2 regions of the Psychrobacillus sp. AK 1817 genome follow, and region 1 is predicted to be linked to the other one. Evidence: predicted binding sites of a transcription regulator. Region 1 holds the regulator's gene; the other holds the start of a gene.
The links. Region 1 encodes NrdR, which represses ribonucleotide reductase genes. Its sites were predicted from a motif close to AACACNATATATNGTGTT; they were not measured.
Positions count from the first base shown of each region.

Region 2: the regulator NrdR is predicted to act here: its motif matches at 6,069-6,086, upstream of D0S48_RS01110 (vitamin B12-dependent ribonucleotide reductase).

Region 1 covers NZ_CP031739.1:3,975,326-3,987,172, reverse strand. The annotation lists gene rplT (50S ribosomal protein L20) at 1-170, opposite strand, end outside; gene rpmI (50S ribosomal protein L35) at 218-418, opposite strand; gene infC (translation initiation factor IF-3) at 449-970, opposite strand; ribosomal protein L20 leader region at 1,048-1,198, opposite strand; gene thrS (threonine--tRNA ligase) at 1,277-3,202, opposite strand; T-box leader at 3,327-3,551, opposite strand; gene dnaI (primosomal protein DnaI) at 3,603-4,544, opposite strand; gene D0S48_RS19930 (replication initiation and membrane attachment family protein) at 4,554-5,909, opposite strand; gene nrdR (transcriptional regulator NrdR) at 5,940-6,404, opposite strand; gene speD (adenosylmethionine decarboxylase) at 6,525-6,908, opposite strand; gene D0S48_RS19915 (glyceraldehyde-3-phosphate dehydrogenase) at 7,177-8,181, opposite strand; gene coaE (dephospho-CoA kinase) at 8,303-8,893, opposite strand; gene mutM (bifunctional DNA-formamidopyrimidine glycosylase/DNA-(apurinic or apyrimidinic site) lyase) at 8,907-9,782, opposite strand; gene polA (DNA polymerase I) at 9,795-11,847, opposite strand, start outside.
Region 2 covers NZ_CP031739.1:215,441-227,287, reverse strand. The annotation lists gene D0S48_RS01135 (hypothetical protein) at 1-245, opposite strand, end outside; gene D0S48_RS01130 (SpoIIIAC/SpoIIIAD family protein) at 249-458, opposite strand; gene efp (elongation factor P) at 1,143-1,700, opposite strand; gene D0S48_RS01120 (M24 family metallopeptidase) at 1,716-2,780, opposite strand; gene D0S48_RS01115 (hypothetical protein) at 2,851-3,270, opposite strand; gene D0S48_RS01110 (vitamin B12-dependent ribonucleotide reductase) at 3,440-6,007, opposite strand; gene D0S48_RS01105 (lipoate--protein ligase family protein) at 6,166-7,002, opposite strand; gene D0S48_RS01100 (rhodanese-like domain-containing protein) at 7,105-7,488, shown strand; gene D0S48_RS21225 (hypothetical protein) at 7,559-8,257, shown strand; gene D0S48_RS21220 (ATP-binding protein) at 8,290-8,820, shown strand; gene D0S48_RS01090 (alpha/beta fold hydrolase) at 9,078-9,887, opposite strand; gene D0S48_RS01085 (ABC transporter permease subunit) at 9,842-11,794, opposite strand.

The DNA of each region.
Region 1 (11,847 bases):
AAATCACGTTTCTTTTGACGACGGTCACGGTATGCATACATTAATGATTTCATAACCTGTTGGTTTGCTACTTTATATAATGTATGTTTAGAACCGTAATAACCTTTAGCTAATTTTAATACCTTTTTACGACGCTTGCGCGTCACTGTTCCGCCTTTTACGCGTGGCATGTTCATTACCTCCTGCTATTCTTTCGAATAATTTGATTTCGTTTAAATTATTTCATGTAAGTAAGTAAAGTTTTGATACGTTTGTAATCGCCTGAAGAAACTACTTTAGTTTTACGTAATTTACGTTTAGCTTTAGTAGATTTGTTAGCGAATAAGTGGCTTCCAAAAGCACGGTCATGTTTTAATTTACCTGTACCCGTTTTTTTGAAACGCTTTGCAGCTCCACGGTGAGTTTTCATTTTCGGCATGTCGAATTCCTCCTAAACAATTGTACTCTATTACTGTTTTTCGTTCTTAGGTGCAAGCACTAAGAACATGCTGCGTCCATCCATTTTCGGTTTTGACTCGATAGTGGATACTTCCGCACAAGCTTCTGCAAATCTATCTAAAACTCGTTGTCCGATCTCTTTATGAGTAATGGCACGACCTTTAAAGCGAATAGATGCTTTCACTTTGTCTCCTTTTTCAAGGAACTTGATCGCATTTTTCAATTTCGTTTGGAAATCGTGTTCATCGATTGTTGGGCTCAAGCGAACCTCTTTCATTACGATGATCTTTTGATTTTTACGAACTTCACGATCTTTCTTTTGCTGCTCAAATTTGAATTTACCATAGTCCATGATACGAGCGACTGGTGGCTTGGCTTGAGGAGCCACAAGGACAAGATCCAAATTTACACGACCTGCTATTTCAAGTGCTTCGTTACGTGTTTTTAAACCTAATTGATCACCATTTTGATCAATAACGCGTAGTTCGCGTGCTCGAATGCCATCGTTCACATACATGTCTTTGCTAATAATGATCCACCTCCAGATAGTGTCGCGAATACATGGTTTGGGCATAAATTCCGTAGAAACGAATCAGTTACGCCGTTTTCGATCCAATAAAAAAGCGAGCAGACATTTGTTATGTCTGCCCGCCGATATGAGAAATATGTAGCAACTACATATTACAGTCGATCGTGTGCTTACCAGTCAACAACCTAACGTGTCGAACAGGTGAGAAGCGGGCAGCCTCTTCTTATACCACAAACTTGTATTCAATAACCTTAATAACTATACCATCTGTAACAACAGTTGTCAACAAGATTATTCAATAATTATTAATTAGTGTTTTACTTCTTCTTGGATTCTAGTTAAGAACTCATCGAAAGGTATGCTTTCAGAATTTTGTTCTCCGTATTTACGTACGTTAACGTTACCAGCCTCTAACTCTTTATCCCCTAAAACAAGCATGTACGGGATTTTTTGCATTTGCGCTTCACGAATCTTGTAACCAAGCTTCTCTTCACGGTCGTCCATTTCTACACGGAATCCAGCAGCAACCAATTGCTCTTCAATTTGCTTCGCATAATCGAAATGCACTTCATTGGAAACTGGAATAAGCTCAACTTGCACTGGAGCCAACCAAGTTGGGAAAGCACCTTTGTATTCTTCTATCAGGAATGCCACAAAACGTTCCATAGTTGAAACGACTCCACGGTGAATAACAACCGGACGATGAGGTTTGCCGTCTTCTCCTACATATGTTAAGTCAAAACGCTCAGGTAACAAGAAGTCTAATTGAACTGTAGACAAAGTCTCTTCCTTACCAATTGCAGTTTTTACTTGTACATCTAATTTAGGTCCATAGAATGCTGCCTCGTCTTCAGCTTCGATATAATCTAAACCTAACTCATCCATTGCTTCTTTTAGCATGCTTTGAGCTTTTTCCCACATTTCATCATCATCAAAGTATTTTTCTTTGTTGTTTGGATCTCTGTAAGATAAACGGAAAGAATAATCATTTAAGTCAAAGTCTTTGTAAACAGAGATGATTAGTTCTACAACCTTTTGGAATTCAGTTTTGATTTGATCTGGACGTACAAATAGGTGAGCATCATTTAAAGTCATCCCGCGAACACGTTGAAGCCCCGATACAGCTCCCGACATTTCGTATCGATGCATAGTACCGAGCTCAGCAATGCGTAATGGGAGGTTACGGTATGAATGCATGCCATTTTTGAAAATCATCATATGATGCGGACAGTTCATCGGACGCAATACTAATGTTTCGTTATCCATTTCCATTGGTGGGAACATAGAATCTTGATAGTGCTCCCAATGGCCAGAAGTTTCATAAAGATCTTTAGAACCCAGCACAGGTGTGTATACATGTTTATAGCCGAGCTTCAACTCTTTATCCACGATATAACGTTCGATTACACGACGAATAGTTGCTCCATTCGGTAACCAAAGAGGTAAACCTTGTCCTACCTTCAATGAGTTAGTGAAAAGTTCGAGTTCTTTACCAATTTTACGATGATCACGCTCTTTTGCTTCTTCCAACATTTTCAAATGCGCTTGAAGGTCTTCTTTTTTGAAGAAGGCAGTTCCGTAAATACGTTGAAGCATTTTGTTGTCACTGTTACCTCTCCAATAAGCACCTGCTATGCTTAATAGCTTGAATTCCTTTAACTTGCCTGTAGATGGCACATGGACTCCGCGACAAAGGTCAAAGAATTCACCTTGCTCATAAATAGAAACCTGTTCACCAGCAGGAATTGCTTCTAAAAGCTCTACTTTATACTCGTCATCTTTAAATTTGTCAAAAGCTGCTTCACGAGAAACATCGTGACGAATAATTTCGATATTTTCATTAATGATTTTTTTCATTTCTTTTTCGATCAATGGTAGGTCATCTGCTGTTATTGGCTCTGGAGAATCTATATCATAGTAGAATCCACTTTCAATAACTGGACCAATACCTAATTTAACATCCTTGAAAAGACGTTTAACTGCTTGTGCCAATAAATGCGCAGAACTGTGACGAAGAATTTCTAATGCCTCATCTGATTCCGGAGTGATGATTGCAATCTCCCCATCCTCTGTAATAGGTGATTTTAGATCAATCAGCTTACCACTTAATTTACCTGCTAAAGCTTTTTTACGCAGCCCAGGGCTGATAGATTGAGCTATTTCTTCTGTAGTTGTAGATGAAGGAAACTCTTTTACTGCTCCATCTGGGAATTGTAATTTAATAACATCTGCCATTTTGAACACTCCTTAATTGTTTTAGATTAAATGCTGGCTTCAAAACTGTTCTTTCCTTGAACAGCTAAGCCTGTTCAGGTAATACGATTATTTATTTTAGACAAAATAAAAAACCCCATCCCGGTAAAGGGACGAGGTTTAAATCGTGGTTCCACCCTTCTTCTATCTATACGAGTATAGATGAAGCTCTGCATCGGCTAACGGGCCGGTGACCGGCAACTGCTACTTCAATTTCACAGCTACTGCTCGGAGGTGGTAAATCGATTGTCGATACTTAAGAAGCTTCCAGCCAAGGCTTCTCTCTCTATAAGTCGTACAAACTGATTATTGTCCTCTTCAACGCATTATTCTTATTCTTATGAAAATGATTATACGCCACGACTTTATCATTTGCAAGTAGTTATTTAAGCTCTCTCCAGTTTTTTCCTCGTAGAGCAACTGGATTAGTGAGTGCTTTAATCCGCTCCATAATACGCCCTGCCTTTACTACCTCTTTTTCTCCGCGTTGCGTGTAGGAAAGATGATGTTGTAATTCATCGTAGTTAAAGTTCGAGGACATAAACGTCGGGAGTTGCTCTGACATTCTATAATGGAGAATTGTCCCTATAATCTCATCTCTTGTCCAGCTAGACATAGTTTCCGCTCCAATATCGTCAAGCATTAGCACTGGGGCCTTTTTCACAAACTCTACTTTTTCAGGTAGAGACTGATCTTGTATCGCTTGTTTCATTTCTCGCAGAAACTCCGGAACATATACAACGACAGAATGAATATGTCTAGCGGCTAGCTCGTTGGCTAATGCTCCCAATAGATAGGATTTACCAACACCAAACTTACCGTAAATATAGAGTCCTTTAGCTGGCAAGACATTTGTTCTTTCCCATTCGTTCAAGAAGTCTTTAGCAGCCCTTACCGCAACTACCCTACTGTCATCCTGTAAATCTAAACTTGAGAGACTCGCCTCCATCACTTCTTTAGGCATATGAATGCTGTCTATCATAGAGGTTACTTTTTTACGTTCATCCTCTATTACCCCTCGCTTACACCTTACATATTCTACATCTATTAGGTTTCGATCTAACACTAGCTTCGGCTCATAGCCCTTCATAAAGTTCGCACACTGCTCTAGCGAGGGACATTCCTTACAATCATGAGACTGAGATTTATATTCATATAGCTTGCTCAAACTTCGACTTATTACTTGTTTCGAGATATCTTCGGAGTTTTCTTCTATAAATCCTTGTATACCCGGATCCTCCAATACTTCTTGCTGTAATTCGTCCAATCGAGAAGTAAATTCGGGAGTAATCACCCTTTTGAGTGTTTCATTGATCCGCTCCATTTTATTCACCTACCTTTTCTTCATACCTAGTTCTTCTAGTAATTTTTGTCTCTCTGCATCAATATCCTGAATTCCATTTGTTTCTTTTCCTGACTGTTTCAGCTCGTCATCTTTTTTATAAAACCAATCTGGCACCTTTTCTTCCCTAGTAGGTTTTTTCGAATAGGATTTCTGTTTAGAGCCTTCATTTTTCCACTTCATATATTGCTCATGCTCATTTCTTGCGAGCTCCATAGCTTCTTTCGCCGTCTTGATATCCTTACGCATCCAGTGTGATGCAATCTTCTCTGCATAATTCTTTGTTAGTTTCATGTCCGTTCGCAGAAGAACGTATTGTAAGAGGACATTCACTACACCAATTGGCATTTTATAATGTGTGACAAAATAATTGGCTAACTGAACATCTGCAAGTATAGGCTCTTTTCCATTAGCAATATCCTTTAAAACCTTTGCAGGAGCAGTTGTTTCCAAATATTGAATCAACTCTTCCTCTTTCGTTAGCTTTTTCTCTACATTCTGTATTGGTTTCTCTGTTAGCTCTATTTTTTGAAGAACTGGGGCAGTTCGAGAAACTGTTAGCTTATAATACTCGGCACATGCTTTTTTCAATCTAGCATCAGAAAGATTGAGATCATCATCCAATGCCAAAATAACAACCTTTTGCATTTCTATTGGTGATAAATTATACAAAAAAGCCAATTTCGCAATTACTTCTCTTGCTTCCAATGTCATTGCTGACTTGGGCACCAACTGTTCTGATAACCCTTCCTGCAATAAAACAAAGTCAAAATCTTCATAATAGAACGGTACAGAATTATTTCGTTTCTTTGATTGAAATTGCTCTTGCGTTGATATCGAAGTACCCGTTTTTGTTGATGGCTTAAAGACATCAACAAACGTTCTAGAAACATCTGTGAACTCTTCATGCCAGTTAGGCTTTTGTATGTAACGGTTTCTTAGCTGTTTATATGCATTTTCCCCAATTTTATTTAGTAAAAACATAGATAATAAGGGATCCTTTAAAAAGGACTCTGCATCTAAAGGAGCCTCGAGCTCATAATAAAAGGTTCTTCCTTCCTCAGTTGACTTTTGCCAAGTACGAAGCAAGCCTATTGCTTCCAGGGCAATTCTAGCCTGAAAAATTTTACCTAGTGACAAACCTAAGACGTTTAATAAATGATAATGCGTCCATTGTTCGTTATCTTTCATCTCTCCATCAGCCCATAAAGTCAAGTAGAGACTAATACTTTCAGCACCTACTAGCGGCTGATAAAATAACGTCAATAACTGACGATCATAATCAGAAAAAGAATATGGCAAGCGAATCATATATGTATCTGTTGAATGTAGCTCCTTATATAACATCACTTGTTAACCTACTCTCTAATTAATAACTTATAATGAAGGGTTCTTTTTCAATATTTCCTTTAATTCATCGATGAATACATTAATATCCTTGAATTGACGATAAACGGAAGCAAAGCGAACATAGGCAACTTCATCGATTTCAGCAAGCTTGTCCATGACTTTTTCGCCTACCTCCTCTGATTTCACTTCAGAGTTACCAGTTCTTCTTAGCTCCTTCTCAATATAAAACACGATCTCCTCTAATTGGTCAAGTGCAACGGGCCTCTTTTCACATGCACGAATTAATCCACGTAATATTTTTTCACGACTAAATTCTTCTCGTGAGCCATCTTTCTTTACTACAATTAATGGAGTCTCCTCTACTTTTTCAAAAGTCGTGAAGCGGAAACCACAGTCTTCGCACTCTCTCCTTCTTCTAATCGCTTTGTTATCGTCTATAGGTCGTGAATCGACTACTTTAGTGCCATTAAATTGACATGCTGGGCATCTCATAGAACCTCTCCTAAATCTTATCTATAATTTTGTATTCCTATTATAACAATTTTTTCTCATAAAATCGAAAAAGCAGAGGAATAAGTTCCTCTGCTCACTCATTTAGGCATTATGTTTCATTTACGCTTGAACTGTCATGCGTTCTTGAGGTGTCTTAACTGGCCCCATACCACGTGGCATTTCGAGCGTTTCGCGCGTTCCAGCATTAAGAGCATCTGCGATATAGTTAGCTGCGATTGATGGATCTAAATCACCACAAGTATACACATCAATGCTTGCATAACCGTGCTCTGGAAAGCTGTGAATCGTTAAATGCGATTCGGAAATAATAACGACTCCACTTACACCTTGTGGCGCAAATTTGTGAAAAGCAACTTCTCTTACCTCTGCACCAGATTTTAGTGCAGCATCAACAAATGTTTGCTCGATAAATTGCATATCGTTAAGTTTGTCGAAATCGCACTCCCATAGTTCTGCAATAATGTGACGTCCCATTGTCTCCAATGTCCGTTTCCCCCTTTGATTAGTTTTATTTTTAACATCAAAGTTGACTACCACGGGGGAAAGTTAGTCCAAAGAGGTCCTAACCCTTTAAGTAGTCCATGTACTAGAAGTACACGATTCCCATTATAAAACAGTTTTTTTAATAATGCAATATAAAAAATCCTCTTTCTACTAATTCTAGAAAGAGGATGGAAATATGTTATTAACAGGAGATAAAAATTATTAATACGCAAAGAATAGCTAAAATTAGCTGTCTAGAAATTGACGATTAAAGACCACTTGCTACTTTTTTAGTAAGGTCAACTACTCTTGCAGAATAGCCCCATTCATTATCGTACCAAGCTAGAACTTTAATTTTTGTTTTGCCAATTACCATAGTCGTCAAACCATCTACCGTACTAGAATTAGTAGTTGTATTGAAATCAATGGAAACTAACGGCTCATGAGTTATTCCTAAAATACCCTTCATAGAACCTTCAGCTGCTTTTTCGAAGGCAGCATTTACTTCTTCAGCTGTCACTTCTTTTTGAACATCCACAACTAAATCAACTAAAGAAACATTAGGAGTAGGTACACGCAAAGCCATTCCATGAATCTTCCCTTCTAGCTCTGGTAGAACCAATGAAAGTGCTTTCGCAGCACCGGTCGATGTTGGAATAATCGATTGTCCACATGAGCGTGCGCGTCTTAAGTCTTTATGTGGGTTGTCTAAATTATTTTGGTCATTTGTATATGCATGAACCGTAGTCATTAAACCATTTTCAATTACAAATGCATCATTCAATACTTTGACAACGGGCGCTAAGCAGTTTGTTGTACAGCTTGCATTTGAAATGATTTGGTGATTTTTCACATCTAACTTATCGTCGTTTACACCAATAACAATCGTTGCATCTTCATTTTTGGCAGGTGCTGTAATTACAACTTTCTTCGCTCCTGCTTTCAAGTGACCAGATGCTTTTTCACCATCATTAAATTTTCCTGTGGATTCAATAACGATATCCACGTTCAATTCTTTCCATGGTAACTTTTCAGGCTCACGTTCATTTACGATTTGTACTTTTTTACCGTTAACGATTAAAGCATTTTCGCCTATTTCAATTTTTCCAGTGAAAGTGCCATGCGTAGAATCATATCTAATTAAATGAGCTAAAGTTTCTAATGGGTATCTCGCATTGATAGCTACTACATTTAAATCCTCTTGTACGATTGCTTGGCGAAATACCATTCTCCCGATTCGTCCAAAACCATTGATTGCAATTGAAGCTGACATATAATAAGTCCTCCCGTAACGTGTGATACTTTTTGTTTTATAATCATGCATTAGTATAACACATTTTTAGAATTATGTAGCCTTAAAATAGCCCATTTTAAAATTCATTATTTTCAAATAATTATTTTTTCCAAGATTTTAAAATTTTTTCTAATTGCTCCTGAGTAGACTCTAAAGTACCATTATTATAAATAACAGCATCTGCACCCTTTTCCTTTATAGAGAGCGGCAGCTGTGATTGGATTCTTGCCTTTGCTTCCTCCATAGAATAATTGTTTCTTGACATTAGCCTATTCAATTGCGTTTCTTCTGATACAGTTACAACAATAATCTTATCGACATAGGATTGTAGTCTACTTTCAAACAGTAAGGGAATATCCATAATAATAGTTGGGTAACCCGCTTCCAAAAGCTCTTCCTTTTGCCTCATCATCTCAGCTCGAATAGCTGGGTGCATTATGTCATTTAGCTGCTTTCTTTTAGCGGGCGAGGAAAAAATGATTTCTCCAAGTTTTGGACGATTTAGATCTCCATCTGAAGTTAGTATATCTTCCCCAAACACATTTATAATCGCTTGTAGGGTTTCGGTCCCTTTTTCAACTACGACTCTTGCTACAAGATCAGCATCAATAATTGGATAATTCATTTCCTTTAACATATTTGATACAGTACTTTTACCGCTAGCAATACTTCCTGTTAAACCAATAATCATGATGAATCCTCCGTTATTTTTGGCACGAACCACAATAGGTAGATGTTCGACCGGCAATTGTTTTCTGCTTGGTTGGTTTCCCACAGATTGGGCAATTTTTTTTGCTATACATTTGTAGTCTATGTTGCATTGTTCCTGCTCCCCCATTTATAGAGCGATAATCCGAGATGGTACTTCCCCCATTTTCAATACTGTCTAATAGCACGGCGACAATTTCATGGAACAATTGAATTTTTCTTTCCTTGCTAATTCTTTTTACTTTTCGAGCAGGATGAATTCTAAGATTAAATAACGCCTCTGTTGCATATATATTGCCACAACCTGAGACTACATGGCCATCCATGATGAATTCTTTAATCGGTTTATTTTCGTATCGTGGGAGAAGGCTCATATTTAGGTAATGGTCTAGCGCTCCTTTGTTAAAAGGTTCAGGAGCCATTAGCAGTAACGGCGGATAATCTGCTTCGGTTTCTAACAGACGCAGTTCACCAAACCGACGTATATCGGCATATACAAGCATATCATCCTCATCAAAATGAAGCGTAACATGACTATGCTTCTTAAACTTTTCCTCCATGATGTCATCAAGACTTCGTACATAGAACCAAGCACCTGACATGCCAAGATGGGAGACAAGCAAAAATGATTCTCCGTCTTGATTTTTTAAATGAAAGTAAATATATTTAGAGCGGCGTTCTATTCGAACAATCGCCATTCCGGGAAGAGCAGACTGGAAAGATTCCACGTCTGCCCCCTTAATGATTGCTTCCTTCCCATTTTCCTTTGAATGAATAATAGTAGGGGAAACATCTACTGATTTAATCAATTTTCCCGTAACAACTGGCTGAAGTCCTCGAACTACCCCTTCAACCTCTGGTAATTCCGGCATACTTAAAACTCCTTACTTTGTATCGTACCAAGATGATCCATATGCATATTCAACTTTTAAAGGCACATTTAATTTAATCGCTGATTCCATTACTTCCGGGACAATTTTTTCTAATAGAGCAATCTCCTCTGGAGGAGCCTCAAAGATTAGTTCATCATGCACTTGCAGGAGCATTTTTGTTTGCATATTTTCTTTTTCTAATCGTTCAGCCATATCAATCATTGCTTTTTTAATGATATCGGCTGCACTTCCTTGGATAGGCGTATTCATCGCCGTACGCTCTGCAAAGCTTCTCAAGTTAAAATTAGAGCTTGTAATCTCAGGTAGATATCTTCTTCTATTTAAAATAGTAGTAACAAAACCTTTTTGTTTCGCTGTTTGTATACTTTCATCCATATATTCTTTCACGCCTGGAAAGCTTTTTAAATACTTGTCGATAAAAACAGCCGCTTCTTTGCGTGTAATATCTAGGCTTTGAGAAAGACCATAGTCACTAATTCCATAAACAATTCCAAAATTTACAGCCTTCGCAGCACGGCGCATATTCGAGTCAACCTCGTCTGCACCTACATGAAACACATCCATAGCAGTTTTAGTATGAATATCCATATTATTGTTAAATGCTTCGATTAGATTATCATCCTCCGACATATGAGCAAGTACACGTAACTCGATTTGGGAATAGTCAGCTGCAAACATCACCCATTCTGGGTTAGATGGAACAAACGCTTTACGAATCTTTCTTCCTTCCTCGATACGGATAGGTATATTCTGTAAGTTAGGATTAACAGAGCTCAAACGTCCTGTTGTAGTAAGCGCCTGCTGATATCTTGTGTGGATTTTCCCATCATCAGTGTGGATCTCTTTTAGGAGACCTTCGATATAGGTTGAATTTAACTTTCCTAACTGACGGTATTGTAGAATTTGCTCTATGATTTCATGCTCATTTGCAAGCTTCTCTAATACATCGGCTGCTGTAGAATAACCTGTCTTAGTTTTCTTAATTGGCGGTAGTCCTAGTTTTTCAAAAAGAATCACTCCAAGCTGCTTAGGAGAATTGATATTAAATGCTTCCCCTGCTAGGGCATGAATGTCCTTTTCAATTTGTTGTAGCTTGATCTCTAAATCATGACCCATTTCTACAAGAACTTGCTTATCTACCTTTACTCCATCCGATTCCATCGTTCCTAAAATAGAAGCAAGTGGCAATTCCAATTCCTTATATAGCTTAAATTGTTCATTTTCTTTTAATTTCTTTTCTAAAATAGGCTTTAAATGCCAAATAGCCAAAGCCTTCCTAGTAGCATGCTCTGCCAGTTTCTCTTGCTCTGGAACAGATTTTTTTGCTCCCTTTCCATATATCTGCTCGTTGCTTAATACATTATAATAACCATACTCTTTTCCAATAGATGCAACATCGTCTGCAGATAATGAGGCATTATCAATATATGCTGCCAGCGTTAGGTCAAACTCTACTCCGGAAATGCTAACTCCATGCTTTCTACTTACCGCTTGTGTCGCCTTGGAGTCCACTACATATTTTGTCTTCGACTCATCCTCAAGCCATGTACAAAATTCTTTTGAATGAAAAGCAGCTTCCCCTGGAACAAAATAGGATTGCTCTCCATCGGATAAAGCGATTCCTAATAAATCCGCTGTATGGTATTGTTCATCATATAATTCTAAGTGAAGAGACATTTCATCCTTTAATAAAGTGAAATCTATTTCCTTTACTATTTCAAATTTCGTTTCAGTAGTAGATTGCTCTTCCTCCACATATTCCGTTTTTTCTAATAAAGTTTTAAAGGATAGTTCCTTCCATATAGAGATCACTTCATCCATGTTAGGTCCGCTATAAGTGATATCTTCAAGTGAAACTTCAATAGGAGCATTTGTTTCAATGGTAGCGAGCACCTTACTCATCTTCGCCTGTTCTTCATTAGCGACAAGCTTCTCTTTTAGCTTAGCACCGCTAACAGAGTCAAGTGCCTTATATAGATTTTCGACAGAGCCATGCTCCTTTAATAGTTTAATCGCTGTTTTTTCTCCTACACCTGGAACTCCT
Region 2 (11,847 bases), 340 kb from region 1:
TCTTCAACAATTTGCGAAATAAATAGGAGGATAACTGAGAACAATAATAGTTTTACGATTGGTAGAATCGCTTCTGGAACACTGGAGATATACTGATTAATAAAAGGAATAATGATTGAAGTAGTTAAATACGTTAAAAAGAGAAAAATATAAATGGTATAAATAAGGGAGTGAAGTTTGGGGTAGATTTCTTTAACTAACTGCAACAAGCAAAATGCTATTATAATAGTAATATAGACAATCATTTGCTAACTCGTCATAACAAGCCATTCTAAAAATGAGGAGATTTCATAAAAGAACAGCCTTAGTAAACGAAGCAATTCTATTGTCATGTAAATGTATCCTACAAAAAACAAAAAAAATGCAAACTCTTTTTTCCCTGTCGATTCAAAAAACAAGTGAAGAATTGCTATCAATAAGCCTATACCCGCAACTCGAAGTACATCGTGAAGTTCCACAATGCCTCCCCCTTCCCTATTACGTACTATATGTGGGACAGGTGGAGAATATGAACGAATAGTAAGGAAATACCTAGTCCGCTATATGTAACAAATTGAATAAATTCATAGTTTCTATTTATGTATAAAAATACGAACAATAAAAAAGTACACAATTATATACATATACTTTGCGATGAATAAAGTATAATTGATTTTTCACTTTAAGAGTATGTGTTCCGCAGCATGAACGATAAGCCATCATCGTGGCTTACCACAGATTCGCCGCCTGTCGTTCCAATAAACAGACTGACAAATGGTCGTTTTATAGAAAAATGCTATTTTGGAATTAATTAAATTCAAAAAAATTAGCGATTATTTTATAATGATTATGGATAAAACTATGAATTAAAAAGCGAGCCAATGTCATTGTAGGAATAGGCAACTATAGATTGTAAACTAGTATAAAAGGAAACAAAAGTGCTCTACTCGGAAGTTTTTAGCTAGCTGTATAATCCAACCAGTTCGCTTACCGTAAAGAATACTTGCATCCGGTAAAGGGAATAATATATTAAGCTAATCCAGCAAACGCTCTAAACTTTCCAATTAACTTCAAGAGGCATTGCGTTTGAAAATAGAGTATGTTTCTAGTTCAATATAAAAAGGTACCAGGAGGTTTCCCTCTTGATACCTTTTTTGATTATATTATGCTCTTGAAACGTATGAGCCTTCATCAGTATTAATGATAAGTTTATCACCCACATTAATAAATAGTGGCACTGTAACAACTAAACCTGTTTCTAATTTAGCAGTTTTTGAACCACCACCAGAAGTATCTCCTTTGATTCCTGGCTCAGTTTCTATAACTTCTAGTTCCACTGATTTTGGTAATTCTACACCAAGTGTTTCTCCTTGGTATTGTATTACTTGTAATTCCATGTTTTCACGAAGGAATTTTAATTCATATTCGATTTGGTTTTCATTAAGCTCTAATTGCTCGTATGAATCCGTGTCCATGAAGATATGTTGATCTCCGCTTGCATAAAGGTATTGCATTTTTTTGTTATCGATTTGAGCTTTCTCCACTTTTTCTCCAGCACGGAAAGTTTTTTCATTCACAGAGCCGTTACGTAAGTTTCTCAGTTTTGAACGAACAAATGCAGCACCTTTTCCCGGCTTTACGTGTTGAAAGTCTAGAACACGGTAAAGAACGCCGTCTACTACGATTGTTAAACCTGTTTTAAAATCATTTACTGAAATCATTTAATTTCCTCCAAATTACGATAATATTAATAATTCTTTTGTAGAGTGTGTTAGCTTTTCTAGGCCATTCTCAGTCACGAGTGCATCGTCTTCTATACGAACTCCACCTATGTTCGGTAGATAAATCCCAGGTTCTATTGTAATAACCATGCCTGGTTCTAAAACAATGTCCGATCTGAATGATAATCCAGGTCCTTCATGAACTTCTAGTCCGATACCATGACCAAGTGAATGGCCAAATGCTTCCCCGTATCCTTTTGAAGCGATATAGTCTCGTGCGATCGCATCTGCTTCTTTTCCAGTCATTCCTGGTTTAACCTTTTCAAGAGCTAATAATTGAGCATCTAAAACTACTTGATAAATTTCTTTTAGTTTTTCACTCGGCTCTCCTACTGCAAGAGTACGGGTTGTATCAGAGATATAACCATTATAAAGAGCTCCGAAATCTAATGTAACAAAATCTCCAACTTCGATTACTTTGTCTGTTGCTACTCCATGTGGCAATGCAGAACGTGTCCCTGAAGCTACAATTGTATCAAAAGAAGAGGAAGTAGCGCCACGTTTACGCATAAAGAATTCCAGTTCATTCGAGACTTCAAGTTCCGTCATGCCAGGTTTTATGTAAGTCACAATATGCTCATATGCCTCATCAGCTATACGACAAGCTGCCTTTATTATACTAATCTCTTCGTCCGTCTTTATCAAGCGAATTTTTTCAACCACTCCCGACAAAGGTACAAGATCTGATGAAACAGCTTGCTTATATAATTCATAAACGCTGTATGTCACATCATCTTTTTCAAAGCCTAGTGATTTAATACCCATTTCTGTTACTTGGTTAGAGACTTCCTCTAATAGAGTTTTAGTATGCTGAACAATACGAAAATCCTTCACTTGACTAGCAGCCTGTTCGGTATAACGGAAATCTGTGATAAACACTGCATCATTTTTAGATACAATTGCGACACCTGCTGTACCAGTAAAGTCGGTAAGATATCGTAGATTGTACCCGTTTGTGATTAATAATGCATCCACGCCTCTTTCTTCTAATGCTAAACGCAGCTTTTCTAATTTCATCATTAGCCCTCTTCTCATTATCAAAATAAACTCTATTGTCTATTTTATCATAGGAAAGGGAGTGGGTAAATTTTCATTTTCCAATCGGCTGATCCTTGGAATGAAATATGGCTGACTCCATGAGAAATCGCACACCTATAACGACGATGCAAATAAAGGGAATGGATGTTTTTTTTATCGTTTTAATCATTGTAGCATCACTAATCAGCCACTCTACGATAAATGCTAGAATAATCCCAAAAATGATACTGGAAATAGCAACTGGAACTTTCGCCGTCAAAATACTTATATAATAAATCACTAAACTTATTGCCCAAATAACTAGAAATAAAACTAACCAGCGAAGATAAACATTTGTATCATCGAACATTTCGAAGGATTTTGAATAACCTACTGGATTCCATTTAACAAAGTGAAATAAATGTAAAAATTTAAGCAATGCAGTAACTACAACAGCAGCTGCTAAGCTCGTAAAAAAAGATAAACTTTTCATGCACAACATCCTCCTTTTTAATCAGTTTGTGCCTTTCCTAGTTTTACTAAACAAAATAAGAAAAACATTTCCTATAGAAGATTCATAAAAAAATAAGTCTTTAAAGCAGTAGTTTTACATGTAAAAAAAGAGCATATGCAGAATCTGCATATGCTCTCTTCTATAATATTTACAGTCCACATTTTAGCTGTGCATTGCAATTTGTACAAGTGTTACATCCACCCATTTCCTCTACCGTACCTTTACGACAGACTGGACAAGTGTTTCCAACTTCAGATCCTATTGTTACGTTTGTAGAACGTAAATCCTGAATCGTATCGATCAAGACAATCGGACGTTTTTCCATTACTTTTTCTTCTTTTACTGCATCATCATCTACTGTGTTTTCTTCTGCTTTTAGCGTTAATACCTGTGAATCACGACTTCCATCTACGTAAACTGTTCCACCTTTTGCTCCACCGCTATACAATCGCTCATAAACTGCCTCTACTTGTTCTACAGTATAGCCCCGAGGTGCATTTACTGTTTTCGATATAGAGCTATCAATCCAACGTTGGATGATACATTGAACATCTGCATGTGCTTCTGGTGGTAATTCCATGGCAGTAACAAACCAGTTTGGCAATTCATCTTCTTTTACAGTTGGATTTGCATCCAAATATTCCTGTACGATATCCGCTTTTACTTCGATAAACTTACCTAAACGGCCACTTCTGTAATACGTGAATGAATAATAAGGCTCTAATCCTGTAGATACTCCAACCATTGTTCCAGTAGAGCCAGTAGGAGCAACCGTTAATAAATGAGAATTACGAATTCCTTTTTCAAGCACTGCTTGACGAATCTCTTGGGGCATAGTTTGCATAAATCCAGTTTCCGTAAATGCCTTACGAAGTCTGTTCGTCTCTTCTTCCGTCTCTCCAGTCAAGAATGGGAAGCTTCCTCTTTCGCTTGCAAGTTCCGCAGATGTTTCATAAGCAGCTACAGCAATTGTCTTAAAGATTTCGTCCACAAGGAGATTACCTTCCTCCGAACCATACTCTTTTTGGCAATAGATTAAAAGGTCTGCTAATCCCATAACTCCAAGACCCACACGTCTTTCTCCTAGAGCTTGAATTTTGTTCTCTTCTAAGAAATATGGAGTTGCATCGATGACGTTATCTTGCATACGAACACCAACACGAACAGTTTCTTTTAATGCTTCAAAATTTACTGTTTTAGTATCTTTGTTAGCAAATTGCGCTAGGTTTACTGCAGCTAGGTTACAAACTGAGTATGGTGCAAGTGGTTGCTCTCCACATGGGTTTGTAGCGACAACTTTTTGTCCATATGCAGTTGCATTCGTTTTTTCGTTAGCATTATCGATAAAGAACACACCTGGCTCTGCAGAATAAGTTGCACAGATATTGATCAGGTTCCATAATTCTTTTGCTTTCACTGTACGGTATGTACGAACCTTGTAGCCCATACGCTCCCACTCGCGAACGTCACCAATTTTGTGCCAGTTTTCATTATAGAAGGTCATTTCTTCTTCTGTATAGGATTCTGTTGCTGGGAATCGAAGGTCGAAGTTCCCGTCCTCTTCCACAGCCTTCATGAAATCGTCTGTAAGAGTTACAGAAATGTTTGCTCCAGTTAAAAACTCAGGGTTATGAACTGAGAAAGTACCTCCGTCACGCAGTTTTGTTTCTGCATCGCGGATAATCTCATCGCTGAAGCCTCCTAAGCCTGGAATGTTTTTATAGTTAACAATTCCCTGGTACATATTTTCTTCTTGTGCAGTAAGAGGCTTAAATTTAAGCTTGTCCTTTGCAAGTTGTTTAATGGTTTCATCCTTAGTGTTCTCGATCAAAAAGCGAAGAATACGTGGATTTTGCATTTTAGAAATGATAAATTCCGCAATATCTGGATGCCAATCCGCAAGCATAATCATTTGTGCTCCGCGTCTTGAACCACCTTGTTCTACTAGGTGAGTAAGTTTAGCAATATCATCTAACCAAGATACAGACCCTGATGATTTACCGTTTACACCACGAGCCAATGTATTACGTGGACGAAGAGTAGAACCATTTGTACCTACTCCTCCACCGCGACTCATGATTTCCATTACTTGTTTACGGTGATCACTGATTCCTTCACGTGAGTCAGCAACAAAAGGCATAACATAGCAATTGAAGTAAGTTACATCTGTTCCTGTACCCGCTCCATATAATACTCGTCCAGCAGGTATAAATTTAAGGGAAACTAATTGTTGATAGAACTTTTCAAACCATTCAACTCTCTTTTCTTCCGTTTCTTCTACAGAAGCAAGTCCAGTTGCATTACGCTTAGCAATTTGTTCATAATAAACCTCTAACGGTTTTTCAATTACACTCAAAGGACGGCGAACGATGCCTGATTTTATCTTAGAGCTATCATCTATTGCACTGCGATAGTCTTCTTCGATTAATACTTCCGCCGTTTTATCTTCCTCGTTAATAGATACAATATAACCGAGACCTCTAGCAGGAAACTTAGGGTCTTCCTTTACTGTTAAAACGACAAAATCTCCTACTTTTAGCGTTTTCTTTTCAGTATCCTTGAATGAATATCTGTCAATCATTACCAATCGAGATACACCTTTGTGTGTTAGATTCATATCTTCTGTTATTGGATGGACTTGAGGAAATAATGCGATATCTCGATTTAATTCTTTTACATTTAATTTCATATTAGTTTCATTAGTAGTAGTTACCAATTGTTTTCCTCCTTTCTACAACTCGTATTGACACAAGATGTAGTAGATTTATATATCATACGGTACTACATATAGAGGTGTAAAGTGATTTAATCTGGCAAATTAATTTTTAAGTATTAATTCCTATTCCTCATTTTGACCATATGCCTTTAAGACTTTTATTTTTTTAAATTCCATTCGTCATTTGCATAACGCCGTTTTTCCAACGTTTTCACATATTCAATTTGTTTATCATTTAAGCTAAATGGCACCAATTCAACATTTAAAGCTTCTGAAAATCCATCCCTAAAAGCAACCTTGCATATGTCTATAGGTATCGGTTTTTGTAATAATTTGTTTATAGCGACAGCTTTTTGATTTATACTTTTTTTCACCTTTTCACGTGCTTCATCCGTAGAAAATTTAAAAGTTTGAACTAGTTTCTCATCGTCTAAATCTAAAAGTATCGCTCCATGCTGTAATATAACACCTTTTTGTCTAGTTTGAGCACTACCTGCAACCTTTTTACCTTCCACCACTAGCTCATACCAACTAGGTGTGTCAAAGCAAACGGCAGTTTTAGGATTCTTTAGAGCTTGTAGCTTATCAGGAGTGTTAGGAATAGAAAAGTAAGCTTCTAATCCAAGACTCTGAAATCCTTTCAACAGTCCCTCACTGATTACTCGATATGCCTCCGTGACTGTTGCTGGCATATCTGGATAGTCTTCCGAAACAATGACGCTATATGTAAGTTCATGCTCATGAAGAACTCCTCGCCCACCTGTTGGTCTTCGAACAAATCCTAAACCAAGCCTGCGAACTGCTTCCATATCTATCTCTTTTTCTACCGATTGAAAATAACCAATTGATAGAGTTGCAGGATTCCATTCGTAAAATCGAATCACAGGTGGAATCAAACCTTCACTATGCCAGTCTAGAAGTGCTTCGTCAAGCGCCATATTATAAGATGGGGCGCACGGACCTGAATCAATAAAGTACCATTTTGTTTTTTCCAAACTTCTCCCCCCTAACAACGCTATTCATTTTACCAAAATGATTGAATTGTATCTAGCAAATCTTTTATAATAGATATTGGAAGTATAGAAAGGGGAAAGACCGTGTTAGAGACTCTTTATATTATCATAGCAATATTGGTCGTATTATTAGTTTATGCTGGAATTTCAGCATACCGACTAAAGAAAACAGTTACAAACCTTACGCAGGAACAATTCATCGAGGGTTATCGAAAAGCTCAGTTAATCGATGTGCGTGAACCAAAGGAATTTGATGGAGGTCATATTCTTGGTGCAAGAAATATACCATCATCTCAATTGCGTCAACGTCACAAAGAAATTCGACCAGATAAGCCAGTATATCTTTATTGCGGAAATGGCGCAAGAAGTGGACGCGCAGCCATGTTCTTAAAGAAAAAAGGCTACACGCAGCTTAACCAATTACAAGGTGGTTTTAAAAGCTGGACTGGAAAGATAAAATCCAAATAATATAACATAAGGTTCTTCTTACCAAGAGGAACCTTTTTTGTTTAGAGCTTTTACATAGGGGGATTGGCTAATGAAGGTATTATTTTCTAACGAAGAACAATTTAGAGAGTTACACCCAAACTATGAGGATTTTGCTATTTTAACACGGAGAGTCATTAAGCTCTTAAATGAAAATTATGAGGGCAATTGGCAATTAGTGGATATAGGAGATCATATAATTCAATTAGATAACAGTCTAATCGAAATGATGGAAAATGAACTGATTCAATACAAAATTTTAGGAAATATTTATGAAGCAAAGCCATTAAGTAAAATTGCCAATAAATCTTCACTTTCGATGGAGAGCAAGCTAGAGATTGTCAGTACCTTTGAAAATACGGTTATTTTATTTCCTGAATATCAAGTGGCTGTAACGATGGCCTTTAATTTTTCGGGAGGGAATGCTTGGCCTGAATATTTTTTCTTTTCCACTTCCCCTGAAGGTGCCCTTTACTTTTTAGAAGAAATAAACGAAAAGCTACGTGAACTTCTCATGCAATCTGTCACCTATTTGGTAGACACGGAACACGGGGTACAACGAAGAAAATATGGGGAGCAAGCTGCCGTTCAAAGAGAGGAAGTTTTACTCGAGAACCATATTAAACAAGATATTTTTCGTTCTATCGATGAATTTTTTAATGAGGACGGTCATTTTTTCAAGGAATACGGTCTTCCATACAAAAGGGGTATCTTACTTTATGTTCCCCCGGCAATGGAAAAACAACATTAGTTAAATCTATAACAGGATCTACAAAGGCTCCGGTGGTGTATTGGCAAATCACTGAATTCACAGGAAGCCATTCAATCCAAGAGGTTTTTGGGATAGTTACAAGATTAGCACCAGCTATTCTTGTAATAGAGGATATTGACTCGATGCCTGAGTATACACGCTCCGTCTTTTTAAACACGCTAGACGGAACACAATCTCGCGAAGGGCTATTTATCATTGGAACCACTAACTACCCTCAAAAGATTGATCCTGCACTTATTAACCGAGCTGGAAGATTTGATCGTGCCTATGAAATTCCTTCACCCCCGCAAAAGGTAAGAGAAAATTACTTACGAAAGGTAGATAAAAAGAAGATTTTTACTGAGGAAGTATTGACAGATATAGCTAAACGTTCAAAGGGCTTATCTGTTTCCCAATTAAACGAATTGTACATGTCCATTGCATTGAATTGGCATTACGATGGGGAGCTTGGATACGAAAAACGTATTAACGAACTAATTCAACAAAACAAACGTACTCTTAAAAATGACTGGGAAGAGGACGATCATTCTATTGGCTTCTAATTTCTGCATAAACACTCCTGGATTTTAGTAGGAGTGTTTACTTTATTTATATAACTTTTTATACATAATAAATGTATGAATATTATATTTCAACTTGAAAAAATATTGAGTTTCTTCTATATAGAAGGACATATAGTTTATGAGAGAGACATCATAGTTAAAATCGTCCTATTATATGCGCAGAATGGAGATATTACCTCCCGCTCCATCTCTAGTAATTAAACGAGAGACTATCTAATCGATAGACGAATATTACTTCAGTTTATCTCTGGAGTACTCCCACTTCTCTTTATTTCCTCCGTGTTTGTAAGTACATTCCCTCCCTTCAACCAATTTTCTAATATATCATTGAAAAATTCTGGAGCTGCTAATGGAATTCCATGGCCTATACCACTAATAGTAATCGCATTTGCACAATCATGTTTGTTCAATAGGTCTCCCGCCGAATTTTTCATCACTTTTTTTTCTTTATCTCCTACAGTTATAAATAGCCTAGTTTTTACATTAGAATATTCGAATGGAATATGAAAGGACATATTCTCCTCAAGAACTCTTGTAAGGGTGTTTAAAGACATTTGGTTGCTCTCTTTGAAGTATTGTTCAAATCTATCTTCTCCTATATACAATGTCTTTGCTTGGAGCTTAGAAAAGGATCTACTCTTTATGAACGGATAAGTTAACTTTAACGAAGGTTTAACCATTTGCTTTCCAAGCGGTATCTTTCTTACGAGTGCACTATTAATCATTGCACAGTTTATTAAATTTTTGTTAATACATAGCATTTGAATAGCTATTTGTGCTCCTAACGAAAAACCAACAACAATTTTCTTCTTATCTTCATGCTGTTCCTGAAGTAAATGTATGAGTTGAAAAGCGCAATCCTCAATAGAGACAAATTCGCTCTCATTATCTTGGCCATGACCAGGAAGATCTGGTACAATACAATGATAGTTTTCTTTAAAGTACTGAACCTGCTTATCCCACATCCACCCTGCTACTCCTCCACCATGTAGAAATAGGATTATTTCGTCGTTTTCTTGGCCAAATTCCTTGTAATATAGGACCATTTTATTTCCCGCCTTTTCTTTTGTCCTCCAGACTGTAATTGTTTATCTGAGATGCCATCTGCTATCTTCTGAAAACAAAAAATAAGTAACATAAATATAGCTAACGGAGGTATTATGAGCCACAATTGTTTTGTTAGAAATACTTCCTTCGATATGGAAATCATTCCTGACAATTCGTAAATTTCTCGTGATAGTCTAGGGCTATCAAGAAAGTTAATTGCTCCACCAACAAAAATGGATAAAACACCTAAATGTACGAGTGTTTGAAGTACTTGCACTATGTGCTGGGCCCAATATAACCAAAGTTTCCTACCTATTTGTGGATTAATATGCTTTAGTACAATCCATATTAAAGACCCTCCCATTACAGCAGAGTTTTGTACATATTCTTTTTTAATCGCCTCATTCATTTCGTTGCCAATAAGACTAGTAGTAATCGGAAGCACTAGCACAGACATGATAAAAACTTGGATAAACAATCTTTCCCACAGTGTTGTTTGCCATTCACCAGAATAGGCGATTAAAATCGGTAGAAGCAAAATATACATTAATAATGTTAAAGGTAAAAAGTGCATCCCGTCAGCTATACTATTAATGACTTTTCTCCATTTAGCTTTTAAATAGAAAGCATAAACAAAACCAAATACATATCCTCCAAACACTCTAACAGTAGCGACTAGAAGAGTTAACATAATAGTATATTTTGTTCCAACAAGTAGTTGTTGGAAAATGGAATATCCATGTGGATCCGTGCCTAAAAGAACACTACTAGATGGAGGCAGTGGCGACCTCCCGATTAGAGATCCGTTCTCGTCATATAAAAAATTTATCTGTTCCACATGGTCATCATAGAAAAAATAATATGCTACACTTACACTTAGCAGGCAAAAAACAATCATTAATGGAATTGTTATATTCACATACTGAGTGAGGAGAGCGAATATACTCACCCTTTTTTTAGTTTTAAAACGAAAAAGATTCTTCCACTGGTGGGAATCCATGAATGAAACTCGCAACCCTTCGAAAAGAACACTTTTTTCTCGCTGACCCTTCTTAACCGTATTTTCTCCAATCGAATAAAAAAGAAAAAATGGTATAAATATAGATAGAAGTATGTACGCAATGCCCTTTGGAGTGAAATCATTTCTTAAATAATGCAGAATCCCCGGAATCCCAAAAAGATACTCTATGATAAATAAGGAAGACAGAGTAAGCCAGACAATTGACTTTGATTGAAAAAAGACACTTTGTAAGACGTTAGAGGTACAATGCCTAAGCAGAACCTCTAGCTTGGATAGACCCTTCGATCTAGCAAGCTCTACATATGGCTCTCCCATCTCTTGATTAAATAAAAGGACAAATAATTTATAAAAAAGAATGGTCGGAATTACTGAAAGACAAATAACTGGCGCAGCATAAATAACTTCTCCTCCTAAGCTATAAAAGGAAAGAATGCGATAACCAGACATTTTATATATCTGGACTACTGCTATTTGGATAAGAAATATATAAGCGAAATCGGGTACAGCAGTAAGTAAGTTTGCTAATTTTAATAAGACTTTTTGAATTGGCCCTTTTGAAATAGTTGTGAGAATAGCCAAAATAAAGGAAACAAACATAGAAAAAACCAACGAGGCAATCAAAATAGTCATAGAATACAAATATGGCCCTTTAAAATAATTACCTAAGCTTATAGGAATAGATTCACCTGTTTCAATAACAAAATAACTAAGAGACCATTGAGATGGTAAAACTAAACTTTTGCTCACCTCTAGCACTGTATGAAAATATAAAGAAAAATCGAATATGCTACCTATTTGAAACAAAACAACAGGGACACTACTAATTAAAACAATGCCCAAAACTCCTAAAAGAAACTTTCCTAATAAATTGAAACATTTACGCATATTTTCCCCCCTAGAAAAGTCTCTTTTAATGTTCTAAAGGGTTATACGTAATT